One region of the Thalassospira sp. CH_XMU1448-2 genome, then DNA from elsewhere that is predicted to be linked to it. Evidence: riboswitches for the same ligand, from Rfam matches in the RefSeq annotation. Region 1 holds a riboswitch; each other region holds the start of a gene.

Region 1 (5,102 bases):
CAGGGGGCACGACCATCAGCCATCCGGTTGCGATGATCAGAATGTATTTTGCAATCATTAACCAGCTCAGTCCGGTGAATATTTTGCGCTGACTTGTCGCAAGCCCCTGTTTGATATGGCTGGCGATCCAGACAAGAAACAGGACAGTAAAAATCAGCCCGACAAATAGATGAAACAGCAAAACAGTTTCACCAGCGTTCCAGTTATGTCCGGCGAAGAATTCCAGATAAAGTCCGGTGCCAAGCAGGAGGGCAAAAAGATATGTCAGAACCTGCATCCGAGAGTTCGCGCGGATCAGGCTCATTACACCTGCACGTGCAGGAACGTACTGGACAGTTGAAAGCGGGAAAGTTGTGTTTTTTGTCGTCATGGCTGTTCTTGCTGGTCGTCAAGCCGGGCGGACTTCAATGTCCGCCGGCTTGATTGATTGCGGGACAAATTAGCCGCGGATATTGACTTTGTTCTGGGCTGCGGCCTGCAGGATCATTGCGACAATCCGGTCGGCAATATCCTGGGCCTCGTTGCCCAGTGCATCGGCTTCTTCAATGCCGAATTTTTCACCGGATTTTTCGCGGGCATAGGTATCCTCAACCAGCGAAAGAAGTTCTTCGAAGCCTGATTTGATCCGGGTATCAAGATCGGGATTATCAGCGGAAACAACTGGCGAGATGGCGCTGAAATACATTTTTTTGCACCCGCCCATGATCCCCTGAACATCGGCAAGGCGGCTTTGCGCGACAAAGGCACCGACTTCTCCGGTGATGAACTGGGATTCCTTCCACTCACCGAAATAGTCGCCAACTGTTGGTGTCATTGTCACAACCGAGGTAAAGGCATCGTCACGGTTCGGCTTCCAGACCGACATGTCGCTATGCAATTTTTTGGCCCAGTGCGTCAGGGCCTGTGCCGCACCAAGTCCGAGATTGGCATCAAAAAGCATTTCTCCCGGTGCTTGTTTGCCATCGTCATTGAGGTCTGCGACCAGCTTGATATGGCTTTCCTCCATGCCCCAGAACAGGGGTTCCGTGATGCCGTGGAAAAGGTTTCCCGGCCGGGAAAGCACGGTTCCGTCAGGGAGCGTCAGATCGTATTGGGCGATATCCTCGCTTTCGGTTCCGGGATTGCCAGCATCAAGAATCAGGTCATATTTTGCGGTTTCAGGAATCCCGGCAACGATACCTTCAATGGTTTCATACTGGTTGGATGCTTCCAGCCAGAGTGTCCTGATATTTTGTATCTGCCCGGCCAGAACAGGGCCTTTGGCCTGCCAGGCAGCAGGATAGTTTCCATCATGTGATGCGATGATGTCGGCATAGGCAGACACTGCATTTTCAAGCAAGGTTGCCTGCGAGATCAGTCGTTCATTATGATCAAGAGTGAACTGTTTGACATTTTCAAGGCCCCTGATTTCCGCATCATCAGTTGCAAAGGCATTGCCCGAGATTGCAAGACACGATGCCAGTGCGGCGGTCAGAAGAACGGGTTTCTTGAACATATTCCTACCTTTCAGATCAAAAAATGGCGGTTGCGGTGAAACAGACGGGGTTGCGAATACGGCCCGCCTGTTTCGCCGAATAATCGGTGCGGGAATATTTGTGATAACAATTATCATTTGCGAAAAGAGGCGAACTTGATGCTGGTCAAGTCAAACCGGCCGGGCTTTTATCGCGCCAGGCGATTTGACGATGATCAAGTTCACGGGCTGGTGCAGGTGTCTTAATCCATCGGTTACCCGCATTGAGCGAAAGGTCACGGGGGTTGGATCAAGGTCCGTGGCCGTGGCCTTTTGCCTTTGGGGAATAGTGAGTTTTGCTAACGGAATGCGGTGAAAATCCGCAGCGGTCCCGCCGCTGTAACCGGTATGCTGCAAACAATGCCAGAGCGGCAGTCACTGAATGAGAAATCCATTCGGGAAGGCAGTTTGGAGCGTTCCGACCGGGAGCCAGAAGACGAGTAAAACACGTTTCAACAAGATTGTGTGCCGATGGAAAAGGTCATGGCAGAACTGCCGCAATCTTGCCTTTCCAGGAGAAGGTTGAATGTTGGAAACCCGTGCAAAGCACGAAAAGACAAATATTTCAGAGGGCATCCAGTCGCTTGATGATATCCGGGCGTTGCTCGGGTCATTGCCGATGGCCGATGAAGGGCCGGTGATCAAGGCACGGCAAAGGGACCTTGAACTGACAAAGCCGCGCGGCAGTCTGGGCAGACTTGAGGAAATTGTTTTCTGGTTGTGCCGATGGCAACAAAGTGACGTTCCGCAAATGGATTACCCGCAAGTTTGTGTCTTTGCAGGAAACCATGGAATTGTGCAGCATGATGTTTCTGCTTTTCCACCGTCCGTCACGGCATTGATGGTTGATAACTTTGCAAAGGGCGGGGCCGCGATCAATCAGTTCAGTACGGAACTTGGGGCCGAGGTGACAGTGCGAGCCCTTGATCTGGACTGTCCGACCCGTGATTTCACCGTTGAAGCAGCGATGAGCGAAGATGAATGCGTTGATGCTTTTCGTATCGGCATGGAGGCAGTGAACCCGGATGCCTCGTTCCTGTGTCCGGGGGAAATGGGGATCGGGAATACAACATCTGCTGCGGCAATTTGCCATATCATGTGGGATGGTACGCCGGGCGACTGGGTAGGATCGGGAACAGGTATCAACCGCGATCAGTACAAGCGGAAGATCAATATCGTGAAGCAGGCAAAAGCCTGCCACGATATGTCGGTGAAAGATGGTCTGGACGTTTTGCGCTGTGTCGGAGGCCGGGAAATCGTTGCGATGGCCGGGGCGATTATCGCCGCCCGGCTGTTAAACATTCCGGTTATGCTTGACGGGTTTATATGCAGTGCGGCAGCGGCCACACTGCATGAAACATCTTCCAAAAGCCTGATGCATTGCATGGTCGGGCATGGATCAGCGGAGCCGGGGCACAGGTTATTGCTGGACCGGATCAGAAAGCGTCCGTTGCTTGATCTTGACCTTCGTCTGGGCGAGGGCACCGGAGCCGTGCTTGCCGGGTTGATTGTCCGGGCTGCGGCACAGTGTCACAATAATATGGCAAGCTTCGGAGACATCGGGATCACTCGCGATACGCCATGTGAGAAGCAGGCTTAAAGGTATCAGGCCGACATCCTCTGGTCCGAAATATCGCCGGAGGATGTTGGCCTGAAAATATGTAAAGGCGTTACGCCGCGTCCGTTAAAGATGTGCTTGACCGGGCTGTTTGGGCCGCCCGGTCCTTTCGGATCATGTTGCGCAAGCGTTGCATGACATCAAGGTTGTTATGCTCCATGGCTTGCAAGGACTGAAGGGCAAGATCAAGTTGCCCCTGACGATAAAAGTTCACGGCTTTGCGGGCATTGTCGTGGACTTGGCGATGCGGGATTTCAAGCGCCTTGAAATCAACCATATCGGCAAAAAGACCGTGGCCACTGCCATCGTAATACCACTGCCCCAATCGGCAGTCGGTTTCCGGCGGAAAGTCTGCTTCGGTTGCATCCGATAACCCCATGAAAACCCGATAGACTGCAAGCTTGAGTTCAAGTTCTTCAAGGTTGGCTAGTTCTATTTCACTAAGAATGGCAGCCATCGACATTGCGGACTGTCCTTCGGTCGAAATATCAAGGATATGCTGGGTTCTTGTCAGAAGTGTATTGGCATCTGATTCCAGATCAGAAGCAGAGCCCGCATTGGTTTTCATGTCACGATCGGCACTATCGGCTTGTGACTGGATCTTACGAACCAGCTTGCCGATTTCCAAAGTTGCTTCGGTTGCGCGATTGGCCAATCCACGGACTTCGGTCGCGACAATCGCAAAGCCCTTTCCGGCTTCTCCGGCACGTGCGGCTTCGATGCTTGCATTGAATGCCAGGAGTTTGGTTTGACGCGACACATCATCAACCATCGAAAGAATAGAGCCGATTTGTCCGGCATTGTCATTTAGCGTGCTGATTTGTGCAGAGGCCGCACGGATGTGCTTGCTGATTTCTGTGATGTGCGATGACATGTTTTTCAGGCCGGTCTGGCTTTCACCGGATTGATGTCGGGCATCTTGATTGGCGCGACTGGTTTCAACCAGCAAGGCGGACAGGTCGGAAAAAGACTCGCGCACGGTAATCAGGGAGTCTCCAAAGGCAGCCAGATTTCCGAAAATGGATCGGGTGATCTTCTGTTCTTGTTCAAGCTCGGCGACACGCGCACGGAGAGCTTCCATTTCGTTTTCGCGGGAAAGGGAGGCCATATTGTTCTGGGCGGAAAGTGATTCGAACATAGCTGGTTTCCTTCGGTACATGTTCCGACATCTTTAAACATGTAAATAAAATACATGTTTAAAGATGTAATGTGAATACATGTTAAGGCATGGCAGCCTGTTTAAATTTGCAGGAACGCACTTATACGACGGGAAGCCGTGTTCCGCTTGAGGTGGTCAGTGTCTCACACTGACGGCGAGGATTGAGAAAACAACGAGGATAATTGGGCTTGTGGCTTTAAAAGGTCCGCCAGACTGTAACTGTCGAGAGTTCGATAGAAGGCATTGCTTGCTTCCATCAAGGCATGTCGCAGGAAACAGGCACTTTCGATCCGGCATTCACCGTGATGTGCGGGGTCAAAGCAGGCGACAAGCGCCATGTCCTGTTCTGTATCCCGAACAATCTTGCCAATGCCAATTTCCGAAGGGACGCGACCGAGTCTCATGCCGCCGCCCTTGCCCCGAACGGTTTCAATCACCCCTGTGCGGGCCTGATGGTGAACGATCTTCATCAGGTGATTGCGCGAAATCTCATAGGCATTGGCGATTTCATCAATCGTGACCAGACGATCCTGATGCAAGCCAAGATAGATCAGTACCCGCAGGGTGTAGTCGGTGAAGTGGGTCAGGCGCATGGCGAGCTCGATCCGTGTTCAGACGCAGATTTAAACATGTATATTCTACACTTCTTTTCTCGGCCAGCCAGCCCAATGCTGCGAAATTCAACGCGATAAAATGGTGTCCCCGTCGTGCAAGGTACGATCACAAAGGACTGGCGATCAAACCGTTCGACACCCTGTTTGGTCACATTCACCTGAAACCGGCAATTCTGCTCCATTAGCTGTTCCGGCACA
Region 2 (5,102 bases), on a different contig from region 1:
GCCCCAGAAACTCACCCCGCTCCACGCTGAGTGACACATCACTGATGATTTTCTTGAACCCGGCATTCCAGCCGACATTGCGCAATTCAAGGGTCATCGCAGAACCCTTCCATGACAAAGGATAAGCGCAAAGGCCGGTGCCCCGATCAGGGCTGTTATCACCCCGATTGGCAATACCTGACCATCAAGAATGATGCGCGACACGATATCAGCCGCCACCAGGAACATCGCCCCGATCAGGGCGGATACCGGCAACAACAGCCCGTGGCGCGTTCCGACAAAAAAGCGCGCAGCATGCGGGATGACCAAGCCAACAAACCCGATGGAACCGACGATACTGACCATCACGGCGGTCATGGATGCCGCAACGGCAATCAGGACCACGTAAACCCGGCGAACCGGCACACCAAGCGATGCGGCTGACTCGACACCAAAGGTAAAAGCATCAAGCGCACGCGCATACCAAAGACACACCAGCAATCCGATCACCGCGACCGGAAGCGCAAGATAAACATCGGGCCAGCGCACCCCGCTGAGGTTGCCAAGCAACCAGAACATTATGCCGCGTGCCTCGTCTGCGGTCGCGGCCTTGGTGACGATGAATGATGTCAGCGCGTTAAAAAGTTGTGATCCGGCAACACCGGCCAGAATAATTGCCCCGGCACTCCGTCCCGCCGGAATAGCCAAAAGCGCAACAAATCCGAATGCCACCAGTGCACCGACAAAGGCCCCAAGGGACAGGGATACCATCCCCGCACCAAAACCAAGGATCGCAACACTGACCGCACCGGTCGATGCACCTGCCGAAATACCCAGCAAATAGGGATCGGCCAGACTGTTGCGCAACAGCGCCTGCAAAACCGCACCTGACAACGCCAGCGATGCACCACAAGCGGCGGCCACAAGCGCCCTTGATATGCGGTAATTCCAGATGATCCCCCCATCAATCGGATCAACGTCGAAACCGGCATTCCAGATGTGATTGGCAATGGTGTGAAGAACCGTGCCAAGGGGGATTTCCGTTTCCCCCTTGGCTGCGGCAATCGCAATCACACCGATCAGCAAGACCAGTGCGAAAAAAACCGCACCGGTTCGCACAAGATATGCCCGTCCCGCCCGTCTTTGTGCAGGCGGATGAACTGGCGTTTTTTCAAACATTGAATTCTCCGGGCATATCGAACGCCTTTGCCTTATGCGATCAGTTCGAAGCACTTAGTCGTTCGACGGCCTCGGCCAGTGTTTCAATCCCCTCGATCAGGCGGATTGTCGGATCCATCGACTGGGCATCCATCACAACGATATTGCCGTTTTTCACCGCCTTCATCTGGCTTGTGACAGGGTCGGTTTTCAGGAAGTCCATTTTGACCTGCCAGTCATCTGCCGGGAAACGGCGACGCCCCATCTTGCCGATCACGATGATATCGGGATTGGCACGTGCAATGGTTTCCCATCCAACGGTCGGCCATTCTTCCGGACTATCGATGATGTTGGTGACCCCAAGTTTGCCTGCGATATAACCCGCTGCGCCATTTTTACCAGCCACATAGGGATCGCTTTTGATCTCGGCACTCGAAAACCAGAAAACGGCAGATACATTATCATGTCCGCTTGCCTTCACCTGTTCCAGCGACCGGGCTTCGCGGGCCTGTAGTTTGGCAATCAGGGCTTCGCCGCGATCCTCGACATCAAAGATCTGCGCAAGATCGGTGATCTCCTGATAAATCAGGTTCATGGTAAAATCGTCATGGCGGACACCGTCGCCGCCACCCGTATTGTCCTTGCCGACGCAATCGGCCGGTGCGGTATAAACCGGAATGGAAAGTTCGTTGAACTGCTCGGTGGTTCCGACAATCCCCTTGGGACCGACATGCCATTGATACTGGGTGGCAACCAGTTGCGGCTTTTGCGCAACCACGGTTTCAAATCCCGGATCATTATCAGCCAGACGCGGAACGGTTGCGTTCACATCCTTGAATTCATCCATAACCGGGCCAAACCAGACACCGGTCCCTTTGACCTTGTCGGCAAGTCCGAGTGAATAAAGGATTTCTGTTGTGCTTTGCCCAAGGGACACGACGCGGTCCGGTGCAGAATCAAACTGAAGTACGGTCCCGCAATTGCGGATCTGAAGCGGATATTCGGTTGCAGATACACTTGCGGCAGATGCCATAGAACCAGCGGCAAACACCCCGACCGCCAGCGCACGTTTATAGTGATTGATCACTTCGACTTCCTTTCACCGATGCACTGGCCAGGATCAGGTTTCCCTGCTCCAAACACAGCACACCACAAATGTTATGTTATAACATAACGATCACGTTTCTACTGTCAAGGGACTGGCAAAAGTGTCGGGAAATGGCGGAAGATGTCGGGGTCAGAGCTCAGGTCAAACCTTGGCGAGCTCCCGAAGACCGGGACATAAGCCGACATTCTCCGGGGCACCCCGCCCGGTCCGTCGCATTCATGTCGGCAGGTCTCCTGGCTCGCGGGTCATCATGCTTTTCCTGGCCTTCCCGGGTTGGTTCCCAGTGGCATTGGTCAGAAAAACACTCACCGCCTACAGTTGCGGGGGCAGCTTCGGTTAATGACCTGTTTGACAGGTCACGTCGAATTCCCTTTATCCGATATCCGGATACCGACATCTGACGGTTAGATTAAACCAAAATGCCGGTCAAGGAAATTGGCCAATCACCAGTGGCATTTATGCAAGGGTCCATGCATAAAAAGCAGTCGACACGACCTTGAATTTGCCATGTTTCATCCCGATTACCTCCACACTGTCCGGTATCCTTGCCCGACACGTGAAACCATTGGAACATGATGCAAATGACGACTTCTGTGGAACGCAGACGCTTTTTGAAATCCATCGCGGCAGCCGGGCTGATCCTGCCGGGGCTGTCGATCTATCAAACGGCATTGGCAGAAGTTCCGGGGCTTGATCTTGGCAATCCCCAACCGTTCGAGTTTGCCGATCTGATTGCGCGCACCAAATCCATGGCGCAGGCCGCATATGAGCCCCCCGTGGCTCCGAACCCGGAAATTGTCGGGCGGATTGACTATGACACCCATGGCAAGCTTCACTACAAACGCGATCATTCGCCGTTTTCCGACGGGTCGGGCACCTATCCGGTGACCTTTTTCCATCTGGGCATGTATTTCGCCAAACCGGTCCATATGTATCTTTTGGAAAACGGTGCAGCACGCGAAGTTATCTATAAGCCCGATTACTTTGACATGCCCGAAGACAGCATTGCCCGCCAGTTACCGCCAAACAGCGGCTTTGCCGGTTTCCGCCTGCATGAAAACCAGTCGCGTGATGACTGGAAGACCCAGGACTGGGCAGCATTCCTTGGCGCATCCTATTTCCGGGCAATCGGTGATGAAGGACAATATGGCCTGTCTGCGCGCGGGATTGCCGTGAATACGGCAACTTCGGTGCCCGAAGAGTTTCCGGACTTCCGGCAGTTCTTTATCGAACCTGCAAAAAATGCCGAAGACCCGGTGACGATCTATGCCCTTCTGGATGGGCCAAGTATCACGGGTGCGTATAAATTCCTGCTCTATCGTGGTCAGGGCGTGACCATGGATGTGGAAAAGCATCTGTTTGTTCGCCGCGATATCGAACGCCTTGGCATCGCACCGCTGACCAGCATGTTCTGGTATTCCGAACAGAACAAATCATTCCGCTTTGACTGGCGCCCGGAAGTCCATGACAGCGATGGTCTTGAACTTTGGACAGGAAGCGGTGAACGTATCTGGCGACAGCTCAACAATCCCGAAACGATCCGCGCATCGGCCTTTGCCGATCATAATCCGCGCGGCTTTGGCCTGATGCAGCGTGACCGCGATGTGAAGAACTATCTCGATGGCGTACGCTATCACCGTCGCCCCAGCCTGTGGGTCGAACCCAAAGGTGACTGGAATGATGGTGCCGTGCAGCTGATCGAAATCCCGACGGATGACGAGATTCACGACAACATCGCGGCGTTCTGGGTGCCCAATGGCCCGGCCAGGGCAGGTAATTCCTATGCGTTCAAATACCGCCTGCACTGGCAGGCACATAACCCGTTCCCGGTTGCGGAACTGGCGCGTGCGACAGCGACCCGCATGGGTCGTGGTGGTGAACCGGGCACCAATCGCCCAAGAGACGAAATCAAGTTTTCCGTCGAGTTCGAGGGCGATATTCTTGGAACCCTTGCCTATGGCGAGTTCCCCGAAATCGTGGTGTCGACATCACGCGGTGAAATCACCCGCACCAAGATCGAACCGATCATGGATACCCGCATCTGGCGCGCAGCCTTTGACCTTAAGGCCGCTGGCACCGATCCGGTTGATCTGCGCATGTATCTCAAACGCGGTGATGGACCGCTCAGTGAAACCTGGATGTATCAGCACCTGCCCGCCGTCGGCAACCAGCATCAGGGCTGATGAGGTCAATCATCCCGTGTTCTCGCAACCCGGATGGATGCCCGATCAATAGGTGACAGTTTCACCGGTTCGGGCATCCCCGTTTTGGCCAAGGATCGCCATGACATCACGCATCGGAGGAGCCCCGAACATCCGGGCATATTCGCGACTGAATTGTGATGCGCTTTCATAGCCGACCTCATAGGCGGCACTTGCCGCATCCTTCATTTCTGCCAGCATGATCTGACGTGCTGTCGTCAGGCGGAGCCGCTTTTGATATTGCAGCGGGCTCATCGCGGTGACCTGTTTGAAATGATGGTGGAAGGATGACGGGCTCATATTGGCGTAATCGGCCAGCTCTTCGATCCTGAGCGGCTTGTCGAAATTATCCTTCATCCGTCGAAGGACGGCAGATATCCGCTGCATGTTGCTGCCACCAATCGCAAGCCCGGCGATCAGGGCCCCCTTTCCGGTGCGCAACAGGCGGTAATGCACCTCGCGCATCAGAAGCGGCAACATCACCGCAACATCATCTGGACGTTCGAGCAGCTCGACCACCCGAAGGACGGCATCAATCAGACTTTCGGTCGTTTGTTCCACAAACAGTCCACGCGCACTTTCACCCTCTGTCCCGATTTTAAGATCCATGTTGGTGACAAGTTCGCTGAGTATCTGGGCATCAAGATCAAGCGAAA
Region 3 (5,102 bases), on a different contig from region 1:
CAAGCTGCAAAAGGCTGGCCAGACGCAAGGATGGAACGTCATCACCAAAGGCATCGATCAAGCGCGCCTGCGCCCCGGCAAGACAGGCAAGCTCGGACTCGGCAGCAGACAGGATCACGACATCCCCTGGTTCCTGACCAAGGTCCACCGCCTCGCTGCCATCGGTAACCATTCCGGGCTGAGCTGCCAAAAGATGCATTTGAAATTCCGTCTTTTACGTCGTCAAAGGCACCGATACCGGATGCAAAACACCCGGTATCGGTCAGATTGATCTGTCTTTGGAAAGACGGCCTCAGGCCGCCTTGATCGCGGTCTCGATGGCGGCGCGATCCAGTCCATGCAGACCGATCACCACCAGCTCGGAGCGGCGGTTTTCCGTTTCTGCCCACGGGCGATCAAAGTAACGCTGGAAACGTTCGCCAACACCCTGAACCACATGGCGCATCGGCTTGCCGGGGATATCAAGGAAACCCTTGATGCGCAGAACATCAAACTGGCGGACAACATCGACCAGGCGCTTTTCCAGGGCAGCCGGATCATTGACCGCATCAAGCGACACCACAAAGCTTTCAAAGTCATCGTGATCATGCTCATGACCATCGTCGTGATGGCTTGGGCGGCTATCAAGGTCATCTTCGGCAGCGGCACCAAGCCCCAGCAGAATGGCGTTTTCAACGCGAGAATGTTCGGTTGCGATGATCTTGACCGACGGTCTTTTCAGCTCTGCCCGAATGTCGGCTTCGACCTTGGCGCGTTCTTCGTCGGTCAGAAGATCGGTTTTGTTCAAAACCACCATATCCGCGCAATGAAGCTGTTCTTCAAACAGTTCTTCAAGCGGGCTTTCATGGTCAAGATTTTCATCAGCCTCGCGCTGTGCCTGAACCGCATGATGGTCATGGGCAAACAGACCGTCGCGCAGGGCCGCGCCATCAAGAACCGCAACCACCCCGTCCACGGTCACACGCGACCGGACTTCCGGCCAGTTAAACGCCTTGACCAGCGGTTTCGGCAAAGCCAGACCAGATGTTTCAATCACGATGTGATCAGGCGGTGTTTCGCGATCAATCAGCCCGCGAATGGTCGGCAGGAAATCATCTGCGACCGTGCAGCAGATGCACCCGTTTGCCAGTTCAACGACATCATCCTCGGCACAACCTTCGATGCCGCAGCCATTGATGATGCCACGATCAACACCAAGATCGCCAAATTCATTGATGATCAGGGCGATACGTTTGCCATTGGCATTTTCCAGCATGTTGCGGATCATGGTTGTCTTGCCCGCACCCAGAAAACCGGTGATAACCGTTGCCGGGATTTTTCCCAATTGCGCCATCTTATAAATCCTTAAAAATCAATATATTAACTTGTTATTTGACCTGCATCGGGATGCCTGCGACCACCAGTGTCACCCGATCAACCAGTTCAGCGATGCGTTGATGCAGCCGTCCGGCATGGTCACGAAAGGTCCGCGCCATTGCATTTTCCGGAACAATGCCGAAACCGACTTCGTTTGATACCAGCAAAACCGGAATCTTCAATGTCGGGATCAGTTCGCAAAGCTGATCAAATTCCGCATCAATGTCACGATCTTCAAGCATCAGATTGGTCAGCCACAAGGTCAGGCAATCAACCAGAACCGGCTTTGCGCCCGTTCGGTTGCAGGTTGCAAGCGTGCCACAAAGATCAAGGGGTTCCTCAATCGTTTGCCAAAGATCGCCGCGCGACTGTTTGTGAAGGTCGATGCGGTTGGCCATTTCATCATCCCATGCCCGACCCGTCGCGACATAAATCCCGCCACCGGCATGATTGATGATGTTTTCGGCAAACCGACTTTTACCCGATCGTGCACCGCCAAGGATCAGGTGCATCCCGCCAAGCGGGTCATTTTGGGTCATTGTCTGTTCCTCGCCATGGCCTCCCACCGAGGCCCGATTGCGTCGCCACCGGTTCTTGACTGGTGACACCTTCGGCTGGTTTCCTGGCTGCGGGCATGAAAGCAATCCGCCTTCCCGGTTTCCCGGTGGCTGATGAACGACCTTGCGTCCATCTGGATCACCCAACCCGATACAGTTGCGGGGGCAGCATCGGCATCGCACCGATTTCCCATCACCGAACGGTGCGCCGAACCTAACAGGTTTGGTTCCGAACCCAAAGGGCATTCTCCAATTGGCGAAGCACCCTAATCGAAAGGTCAGTATTTGTAAGAATTGTCTTCTTGAGGGGAGCCCTCCTTTAAGAGAACATAATATTATCACGCTGGAATTAGAGTGAGACAAAATCACCTTCCAGTGGGATCGCCGGGACAAAAACCATCATAACCCGGTGTGCCACAGAAAAAATGTGGCAACTGAATCTTGGGGTTAACTGGAATTTTTCATAATCAGATGGCAGTTTCTGCACAACTATCGAAAATCCGAAAACCGAACACGCCAAGCTGGGTTACATCGTCCCGAAAGGATATGTGGCTTGGCTTGCTTGAACGTTTGAACTCTGAAAATCGCGCGTTTCAGACCTTCTTGCACGAATATGCGACGGATTCAGAGATCACGCTTTCGCGACGTGATGTTCGCAACATCTTTGCGCTTGATGCCTCCAAGGGCGTGATTGGAACCATTATCTGGTCCCATTCCCGAGGCATCCGTGTGAATGCATTGTCGCTGCTTGTCCGCGACCTTCCGACATTGATTACCCTGATGTCGATTTCCGATTTCGGCGAAGAGGAACTGAACGAATTGCTGGCCCAGCCGGGCATTTCGGTTCCGACCGCAAGCAAGATGCTCTCGGCCTGCGGCAAGACCTATTGCGGCATGCCAGCAGCCATTATCGACGACAATGTTATTCAGGTGATTGAAAATACGGCATTGTCCGAAGATTTTCCGAATGTTGCCAATTTGCGCAACAAGTCGCGCAGCCGTCCGATGCCCTATTATGAGGCCTATCTTCAGGACGTGACCGCGATCTGCGAAAAGTATGACATTTCGGCAGATCTACTCGATCGATATCTGGCCGAACAGGCTTTTGACGATCTTTCCCCAAAAGCAGAACTACAATCGGCCTGAACGCGACCATCCGGAAATCGATCCGGCCAGAACCAGAAACGGCATCATCTCAAACGGGATAGATGCCATTTCTGGTTCTGCAGGGCCGAGATGGTGACACCGCAGTTTCCGGTTTTAGTAAGTTTGATTAACACCGGTGATCCGCCAGCCGGGCTGATCAACCCCGTCAATATATTCAAGCTTGGTCAGGCTCAGCGTATCAATATGAAATGACAGGGCCGCCTCAAGCGACAAGCCAAGGGCATTGGCCATGATCGCCCGGATCGTTCCGCCATGAATGACCGCAACGATATCGCGCCCGGCCCAGTATCGGTTCAAACGATTGAAAATCGGACCAACCCGGTCGACCACATCGGCGAAGCTTTCGCCATTGGGTGGTTGCTGACGGGCGAAATCGGTCCAGAACTGCGTGGTTTCACCTTTGGGAAGATCATTCCAGTGCTGCAGTTCCCACGCGCCGAAATGCTGTTCGGAAAAGCCGCTTTCGCGCGTTGGCACAACGTCTTCGTCAATAACTTCCTGAAGCTTGAGCGCGGTATCAAGAGTCCGGGAAAGATGACTTGTGACCCAGACCGCATCGCGCGGTAAATGGCGGGCGACTGCACGTAATTTCTTTTCATCAGACAAATCAGCGGGCATGTCGCTGCGGCCGTAAACCAGACGTTCCGGGTTCTCGACCGGGGCATGTCGCACCAGCCACCAGCGCGTTGTTTCAGCTTTGATCATATATTCCTCAGACCAATCGGGCTTTGGCGATGAAGGATCGCAAACGCTGTCATCTTACCATCATGCCATGGTCATCGCTGCGATAAATCCGATACCGGCAAACAGCTCTGCACAGATTTGCGTTGCACCCAAAACGTCGCCTGTTTGCCCGCCAATCTGCCATTTGGCAACCAGCCGGACCAGACAAATGGCAAGGGCAACGCCGCAACTAACCGCAAGCGTTGCAACAATGCCGGAAAGGACGAGAACAATCGCAGCCGCAATCGCAAATCCGATCAGGATCGGCAGCCCGTCGGGCCGTCCGGCCCCCTTGCCCAGACCATTATCGCGCGCCGGGGGCAGGATACGCATCATAACCGGTATGGCGGCACGTGAAATTACCGCGACAACCAGGAAAATAACCGCCCCCTGGCCCATATCCGCAGCCGCCATAATCAGGGTCAGACGCAATGCCAGACCAAGTATCAAGGCAACCACGCCATAAGTACCAACCGTACTGTCGCGCATGATTTCCAGTTTGCGGGCCTGATCGACACCACCGCCAAAACCGTCTGCGCAATCGGCAAGACCGTCTTCATGCATGGCCCCGGTCAATAGCACCATGGACGCAACTGCAAAGATTGCAAATATGACCGCATTTCCGGTCAGGTAATGGGCCAGCATGGCAGGAAGCAAAGCAAATCCGGCCAGCACCAGACCAACAAGCGGCCAGCACCAGACTGATCGTGCAATCATGACAGGACGAAAGTCATCAATATGGTAAACCGGCACCCGGCTCAGCAAAGCCATGGCCCGCCAGAAGTCGGTCAAAACAGATGTATCTGCGATGGTTTCGCGGCCAAATTCCTTTGACTTCGCATCCGGTCGATCTGTGCTTTGCATATTTGTTTCGTTTTGGTTATGATCTTCGGGCACCGTCAAATTCCGATATTCGAACTGGCATTCTGTTGCACATGGGCCTAGTTTGAGGCCGATTTCCCCGGCGCCTGTCATCCTGCCATCTGATGGAAGCTGCCCCGCACCGGGAAACCAGAAACCTGATGAACAGCAAGACGCACCATTTGATTGGTTTCTGAACCTAGTCCTTACCATCTCAGAAGCCAAGCGGAACACGCTTTCGACGAAATGCCGCCAGCCGGAGACCAATATGTTCAATGCCAAGCACCCGCCCCAAAACCTTGATGAGATCCGCACCCTTCTAGCTGAATTGCCCGGTGTGGATAGCGACGCACAGGCAGCGGTACTCGAACGCGAACCGACCCTGACCAAGCCGGCCGGATCGCTTGGGCGACTGGAAGAATTCAGCTTGTGGCTTGC
Region 4 (5,102 bases), on a different contig from region 1:
CATACCGAACAGGTAACCGAATGATCGATAGGTATGGAACGTGTTTCGTGCCTTGAACCCGCGCAGCTTCATCGCCATCCGCAGACGGTGATACTCGTCATGCAGTACCGAAATGTAACGCACCGTGAACATCATCAGATGCACCAGTGCCGCCGGGCACCTTAACCGGTACAAGGTATGCCCCAAGGTTACAGGCGTCAGCCCCGAAAGCAGGCTAAGCATCATAAGAACAACCGCGTTTGCCCGGATCCCGATCAGGACAGCATGTAAAAGGCCTTCCTTACTGGCGTCCGCACCCAGCATCGAAAATATCGGTGTTCCAAGTGTAGTAAACGGCAACATGACCAACATGACAATAATGAAGCCGTCCATTGCCGCCATACGCTTCAAGGTGAGTCGAAGTGGCAGATCGGTCAGCAACATTGTGGCAATGGCGATGACAAAGGCACCAATGGCGAATTCGATCTGTTGCAAGGACACCACCATCACAGCAAACAGACAAGCCGCCACAACACGCACGCGTGGATCAAACGATCCAACAAAGGATGGTGGTTTAACCCCGCCTCCTTGCGCGCTTAACGGCTGGTCATGCCCGAATAAATGACTCATGGCTTTGACGCTTCGGCTTTCAACCGTCTGGCAGCAATGTAATATGCGATCCCGAAGAACCCGAATATATAGCCAATACCCCCAAGAACCGACTGGAGATCATTCTTCTCCTTATAGGCGGTAATTTCGCGCCGAAGGGGCCGAAGTTCATCACGAACAATGGCGGCTATGGCTTCTTCCTGTTCTCGGCTTATCGCGACATTCCCGGAACGGCTTGAACCATCCGGGCCAGCTTGTTTTATGCTGGTTTTTTCATTTGCTCGCGATTGCGCTTCGCCCGTCAGCCCTGCCTGGTCGGACAAATCAGAAATGGCAAAGCCTGCCTCGGCGATGTGCCCGGCGCCCAGATCCGCCCGAAAGACCAGATCGACCTTCTCACTTGGCGTATAGATAAAAAATCCGTCCCCATCGGTCATGATCTGATCAATCTTGTTCCCCTGATTGTCAAACACCTCAACCACCGTATCGGCAGCCATATCTCCGTTGGAAAACCCGATTTCCCCTTCGACATTCGAACCACTTGGAAAGACAGACGCGATCACCTTATGCGCCTGAGCCCCATGCGCGCCGAACACAACCCCGGCTATAATGATCCCTGTGGCCAGCTTAGCCATTGTTGGCCTCATTTGCCTGTTCAGCAAGGATGATCGAGCTTTGCACCGCATATTCATTGGCCTGATCACCCGCCATCAGCAAGGCCGGTTTGACTTTCATGATCAGATACACGGCAGCGGCAGAAACAAAGCCTTCAACAGCCATGATCGGAATATGGGCAAAGAACACGAGTTTTGCGGCCGGAATGAACGAATCCCCGCTCAGCGTCAGGGAAATCGCCACAAACAACGTTGTCAACGAGATAGAAAGTGCCCCGGCAATGCCGCCCCAAACAGCAGCAGCCGTCGGGTTGCTGCGCGCAACGACACCACGGAACATGAATCCGGCAATCACAGCCGGGAAGGCAATATTGACCGTATTGACCCCAAGAACCGTAAGACCGCCAAATCCGAAGAAAATCGCCTGTAACAACAGCCCGACAAAAAGTGCGGGAAATGCCGTCCAACCAAGAACAAGACCGGCAAGGCCGCTCATGATCAGATGAACACTTGAGGGGCCCACCGGGACGTGAATAAGCGAGGCCACAAAAAACGTTGCCGACAGCACACCGGTTGCCGGAATTTTATCGATCGGCAGCTTGCGCAACCCAAGACCAAGCCCGGCAACCGCAAGAACCCCGCCCCCAATCAGAACTTCAGGAGCCAGTGCCCCGTCCACAATATGCATCTGTTTTTGTCCCCACGCCTATTTCACATCATAGGCACGAACCCACAGGACTGCATCCTGAGAAAGCTCTTTACCGTCGAATTCTTTATCAGGGCCACTGCCAAGTGCCGCAAACCCCCAAAACCCGGCTTTGGGAATACCGAAGGTGAAATAGCCGTTTTCATCAGTAAGCGCCACAATAGCCCCACCGGGCATTGGTTTTGCAGTTGGCTCCTTCGGTCGGCCATTTGCCATATCCGGTTCGGCAGCCATGTATTCAACTTCCACCTCGACACCGGAAACCGGCTGCCCGTCACTCAGAACACGACCACTAAAAGTCGACCCGGCGACGATGTTGGTCGGTCTGTTTAGCGGCAAAATTTCCGTTTTCAGCCCTTGTGCTTCCATCCAGTCCGTCGGAATTTCATTCCGGTTCACATAGGATTTTGTAATCTGCTGGATATAGATATCTTCGCTTTGTTCGTAATATGGCGCAGGCACAACCACCATGACGTAATCGCCACTGCGTTTGAGTGTCAGCGTGCCATCAAATGCCGCCGCCGAGTTCTCAGACCCGGTAAACGTCGTCGGAGAAAGCGTTGATTCCAAATCGATCTTTTCACCACGATGAATGACGAAGAACTCAATCGGATTGGCCATATCCATGACATGTCCGTTTTCAAACGGATGCCAGAAGATCAGCTTTACCGGAACATCACCAGCAACGACCTGATTGACTTCCGGAGTATATACCAACTGGAAATGGGCCTGTGCGGCCAATGGCATCAATATAAAACAGGCGCTTGCAACAGCGCACCTGCCAACGGTCTTAAACATATAATCGTCTCTTCCACGAACGATGCATACCGGGCAACTGCCCGACACGCAGTGTTAGGATAAAGAACGATAGGATGGCTGGAAGCAAGATACCGGTTAAACAAGACCGCATTTTCCCTGCAACCTGACGCTCACCCCGGCGTCCAACAGTTCAGCACCAGACAAGCCGTGTCTGGCAGTCAAAGGCAGGTCTCCTGGCTCACGGTTTTAAAAGCATTACGCCTTCCCGGTTCTCACCAGTGGCATGTGTAATGCTCGGACCGCTTACAGTTGCGGGGGCAGCCGTGGCATTGTCGTAACGCACCACGTTCCCTTTTAAGCCAATCCCGAAGGATCAGCACCCAAGACACAGGCATAATCCATGTCGGGATCATAACTGTCAACTCTTTGCCAAACCATTGGCCCACTATCTTTCGGATAGCATAACTTGACCGGTTGTTTGCCGCTGGCAAAAATTGCTTAACACACCGTATAACCATACGAAATGCATTCTGTTTAAGGGCTAAACGACATGAAACCTGAAACTGTTCTGGACTTCTGGTTCAAGGAACTTGATCAAAAACAGTGGTTTATCAAGGATACCTCACTTGACGCCCACATTTCCGAACGGTTTTCGGACTTCCACACTGCGGCGCATGCAGGTGAACTCTATTCCTGGCGCGCGACTGCAAATGGCCGTCTGGCTGAGATCATTGTTCTTGACCAGTTTTCGCGAAACATGTTCCGCGACCAGCCGCAATCTTTTGCATCGGATACCGTGGCCCTGATACTGGCACAGGAAGCCGTGGCAAATGGAACGGACAAGAAACTGTCCAACGCGCAAGAGCGTGCATTTCTTTACATGCCCTATATGCATTCGGAATCTGAACTGATCCACGAAATCGCACTGGAACTGTTTGCCCAACCGGGTCTTGAGCATAACTACGAGTTCGAGATCAAACACAAAAGGATCATTGACCGTTTTGGCCGTTACCCGCATCGCAACGAGATTCTCGGGCGTGTATCCACCCCCGAAGAGCTGGCATTCCTCAAAGAACCGAATTCTTCGTTCTAAAATGCAAAAAGGGACGGCAACCCGTCCCTTTTCTTTTGATCAGATGTGATGAGCTAGCAGTCAGCTATTAGCCGACATTGCGATCGCGTTTGTCCCACCATTCCTGAACCAACCTTTCGGCTTCGTCGATATAATCTGCCTTGCCTGCCAGGAATGCCGCCATTGCAGCACTCCCTTTGATCCGTGCTTCGGCACCAGAATCTTCGACATCTCCGCGCCAGACTGAAAGGAAATGTTTCAGGGTTACCGGACTTTGCTCGTCGAGCTCTTTTTCCGTTTTGGACAGCATCGCAGGCCATCTGACGTCGCAAAGCTCACCGTTATCTAGCATGCGCAGGTCGACATGCTTGAAAGGCGTACGTTCTGCCTCACCGCCACCGCCCTTGATCACGCCGATCCGTGGAAGTTCAAGCAACTTCCCGGTTTCACGATGCACATCAAGAAAGGCCGGATGAAATACACCTAGGAAAGCCGCACGCGCCTGTAACGGATTAAGCAACCGCAGTAATGTATTGACCGGGCTTCGCAAACCCAGCAACGACCGCAAGCCGATCAGTTCCTGCAATTTCGGGTGCATGTGCCGCAATGGCAGATATGCGAACCCTTGGGCAGCAATATCTGATCTTGCTTCTTCTGCGGACATCGCGATTGGCAGTTTCAAGGCCTTGATCGCAGCTTCGGTGCCAACACCATTGACCAGATGGGAATTATATCCATGCATCAGGACCGGCACACCATTCTGCGACAACAAATGTGCCGAAAGTACAAACCAGGGCAAGCCGCGTGTACGCCCCGCCGCATAAGACGGCCAATCGAGCATCGGTCGCCCTTCTGCACCAGCGTCCTGACCATCATCCGGGTCAAGTCGGGCGGCCTTGCGAACAGCTTCGATCATGCCCGCAAGTTCATCGGGCGTTTCTGCCCGATAGCGCAGCATCAATAAGAAAGCCCCCAGTTGAATGGGTTCAACCTCGTCGCGCAGGATCATGGAGAAAGCGTCAAAAGCTTCCTCACGGGTCAGACTGCGTGAACGGCCCGGCCCCCGAAAGAATGTTCTCAAATACCCGGAAAACGGATGTGCCTCGGGCAGATGATTGTCATCCTCGAGCTGTTCAAGATGCTCGTCGGTCATTAGTTATCACCGAAATAGTTTGTGTTATTGGTCATGAACGCGGGTAAAGACCCACTCCGTCTCACTCGACAGGTCATCCTGATAGCAATAGCCATCAAGCTTGAACTTCTTCAAATCCTGCGGATTTTCCAGTCGATTGTCGATCATGTATCGTGCCATCATGCCACGGGCGCGCTTTGCTGAGAAGCCAACAACCTTGGCTGCCCCGCC

The links. A riboswitch is a leader RNA that binds a small molecule or an ion and turns the genes downstream of it on or off. The one in region 1 is predicted to bind cobalamin.
Region 2: linked by a shared signal. The riboswitch ahead of WA318_RS14935 (ABC transporter substrate-binding protein) and the one ahead of cobT (nicotinate-nucleotide--dimethylbenzimidazole phosphoribosyltransferase) in region 1 are both predicted to bind cobalamin.
Region 3: linked by a shared signal. The riboswitch ahead of cobU (bifunctional adenosylcobinamide kinase/adenosylcobinamide-phosphate guanylyltransferase) and the one ahead of cobT (nicotinate-nucleotide--dimethylbenzimidazole phosphoribosyltransferase) in region 1 are both predicted to bind cobalamin.
Region 4: linked by a shared signal. The riboswitch ahead of WA318_RS10225 (DUF4198 domain-containing protein) and the one ahead of cobT (nicotinate-nucleotide--dimethylbenzimidazole phosphoribosyltransferase) in region 1 are both predicted to bind cobalamin.

What each region holds. Positions count from the first base shown of each region.
Region 1 is NZ_JAYMEA010000007.1:243,804-248,905, reverse strand. It holds gene WA318_RS20270 (hypothetical protein) at 1-370, opposite strand, end outside; gene WA318_RS20265 (imelysin family protein) at 440-1,495, opposite strand; cobalamin riboswitch at 1,818-1,951, shown strand; gene cobT (nicotinate-nucleotide--dimethylbenzimidazole phosphoribosyltransferase) at 2,040-3,113, shown strand; gene WA318_RS20255 (methyl-accepting chemotaxis protein) at 3,184-4,269, opposite strand; gene WA318_RS20250 (RrF2 family transcriptional regulator) at 4,434-4,883, opposite strand.
Region 2 is NZ_JAYMEA010000003.1:521,150-526,251, forward strand. It holds gene WA318_RS14925 (ABC transporter ATP-binding protein) at 1-97, opposite strand, end outside; gene WA318_RS14930 (FecCD family ABC transporter permease) at 94-1,158, opposite strand; gene WA318_RS14935 (ABC transporter substrate-binding protein) at 1,199-2,224, opposite strand; cobalamin riboswitch at 2,452-2,655, opposite strand; gene WA318_RS14940 (glucan biosynthesis protein) at 2,827-4,428, shown strand; gene WA318_RS14945 (AraC family transcriptional regulator) at 4,474-5,102, opposite strand, start outside.
Region 3 is NZ_JAYMEA010000001.1:237,282-242,383, forward strand. It holds gene cobN (cobaltochelatase subunit CobN) at 1-199, opposite strand, end outside; gene cobW (cobalamin biosynthesis protein CobW) at 293-1,333, opposite strand; gene cobU (bifunctional adenosylcobinamide kinase/adenosylcobinamide-phosphate guanylyltransferase) at 1,368-1,895, opposite strand; cobalamin riboswitch at 1,952-2,141, opposite strand; gene WA318_RS01095 (hypothetical protein) at 2,385-3,059, shown strand; gene WA318_RS01100 (histidine phosphatase family protein) at 3,174-3,785, opposite strand; gene cobS (adenosylcobinamide-GDP ribazoletransferase) at 3,846-4,667, opposite strand; gene cobT (nicotinate-nucleotide--dimethylbenzimidazole phosphoribosyltransferase) at 4,933-5,102, shown strand, end outside.
Region 4 is NZ_JAYMEA010000002.1:622,641-627,742, reverse strand. It holds gene cbiQ (cobalt ECF transporter T component CbiQ) at 1-609, opposite strand, end outside; gene WA318_RS10235 (cobalt ABC transporter permease) at 606-1,223, opposite strand; gene cbiM (cobalt transporter CbiM) at 1,216-1,890, opposite strand; gene WA318_RS10225 (DUF4198 domain-containing protein) at 1,909-2,706, opposite strand; cobalamin riboswitch at 2,874-3,066, opposite strand; gene WA318_RS10220 (DUF924 family protein) at 3,218-3,760, shown strand; gene WA318_RS10215 (glycosyl transferase family protein) at 3,828-4,892, opposite strand; gene yaaA (peroxide stress protein YaaA) at 4,917-5,102, opposite strand, start outside.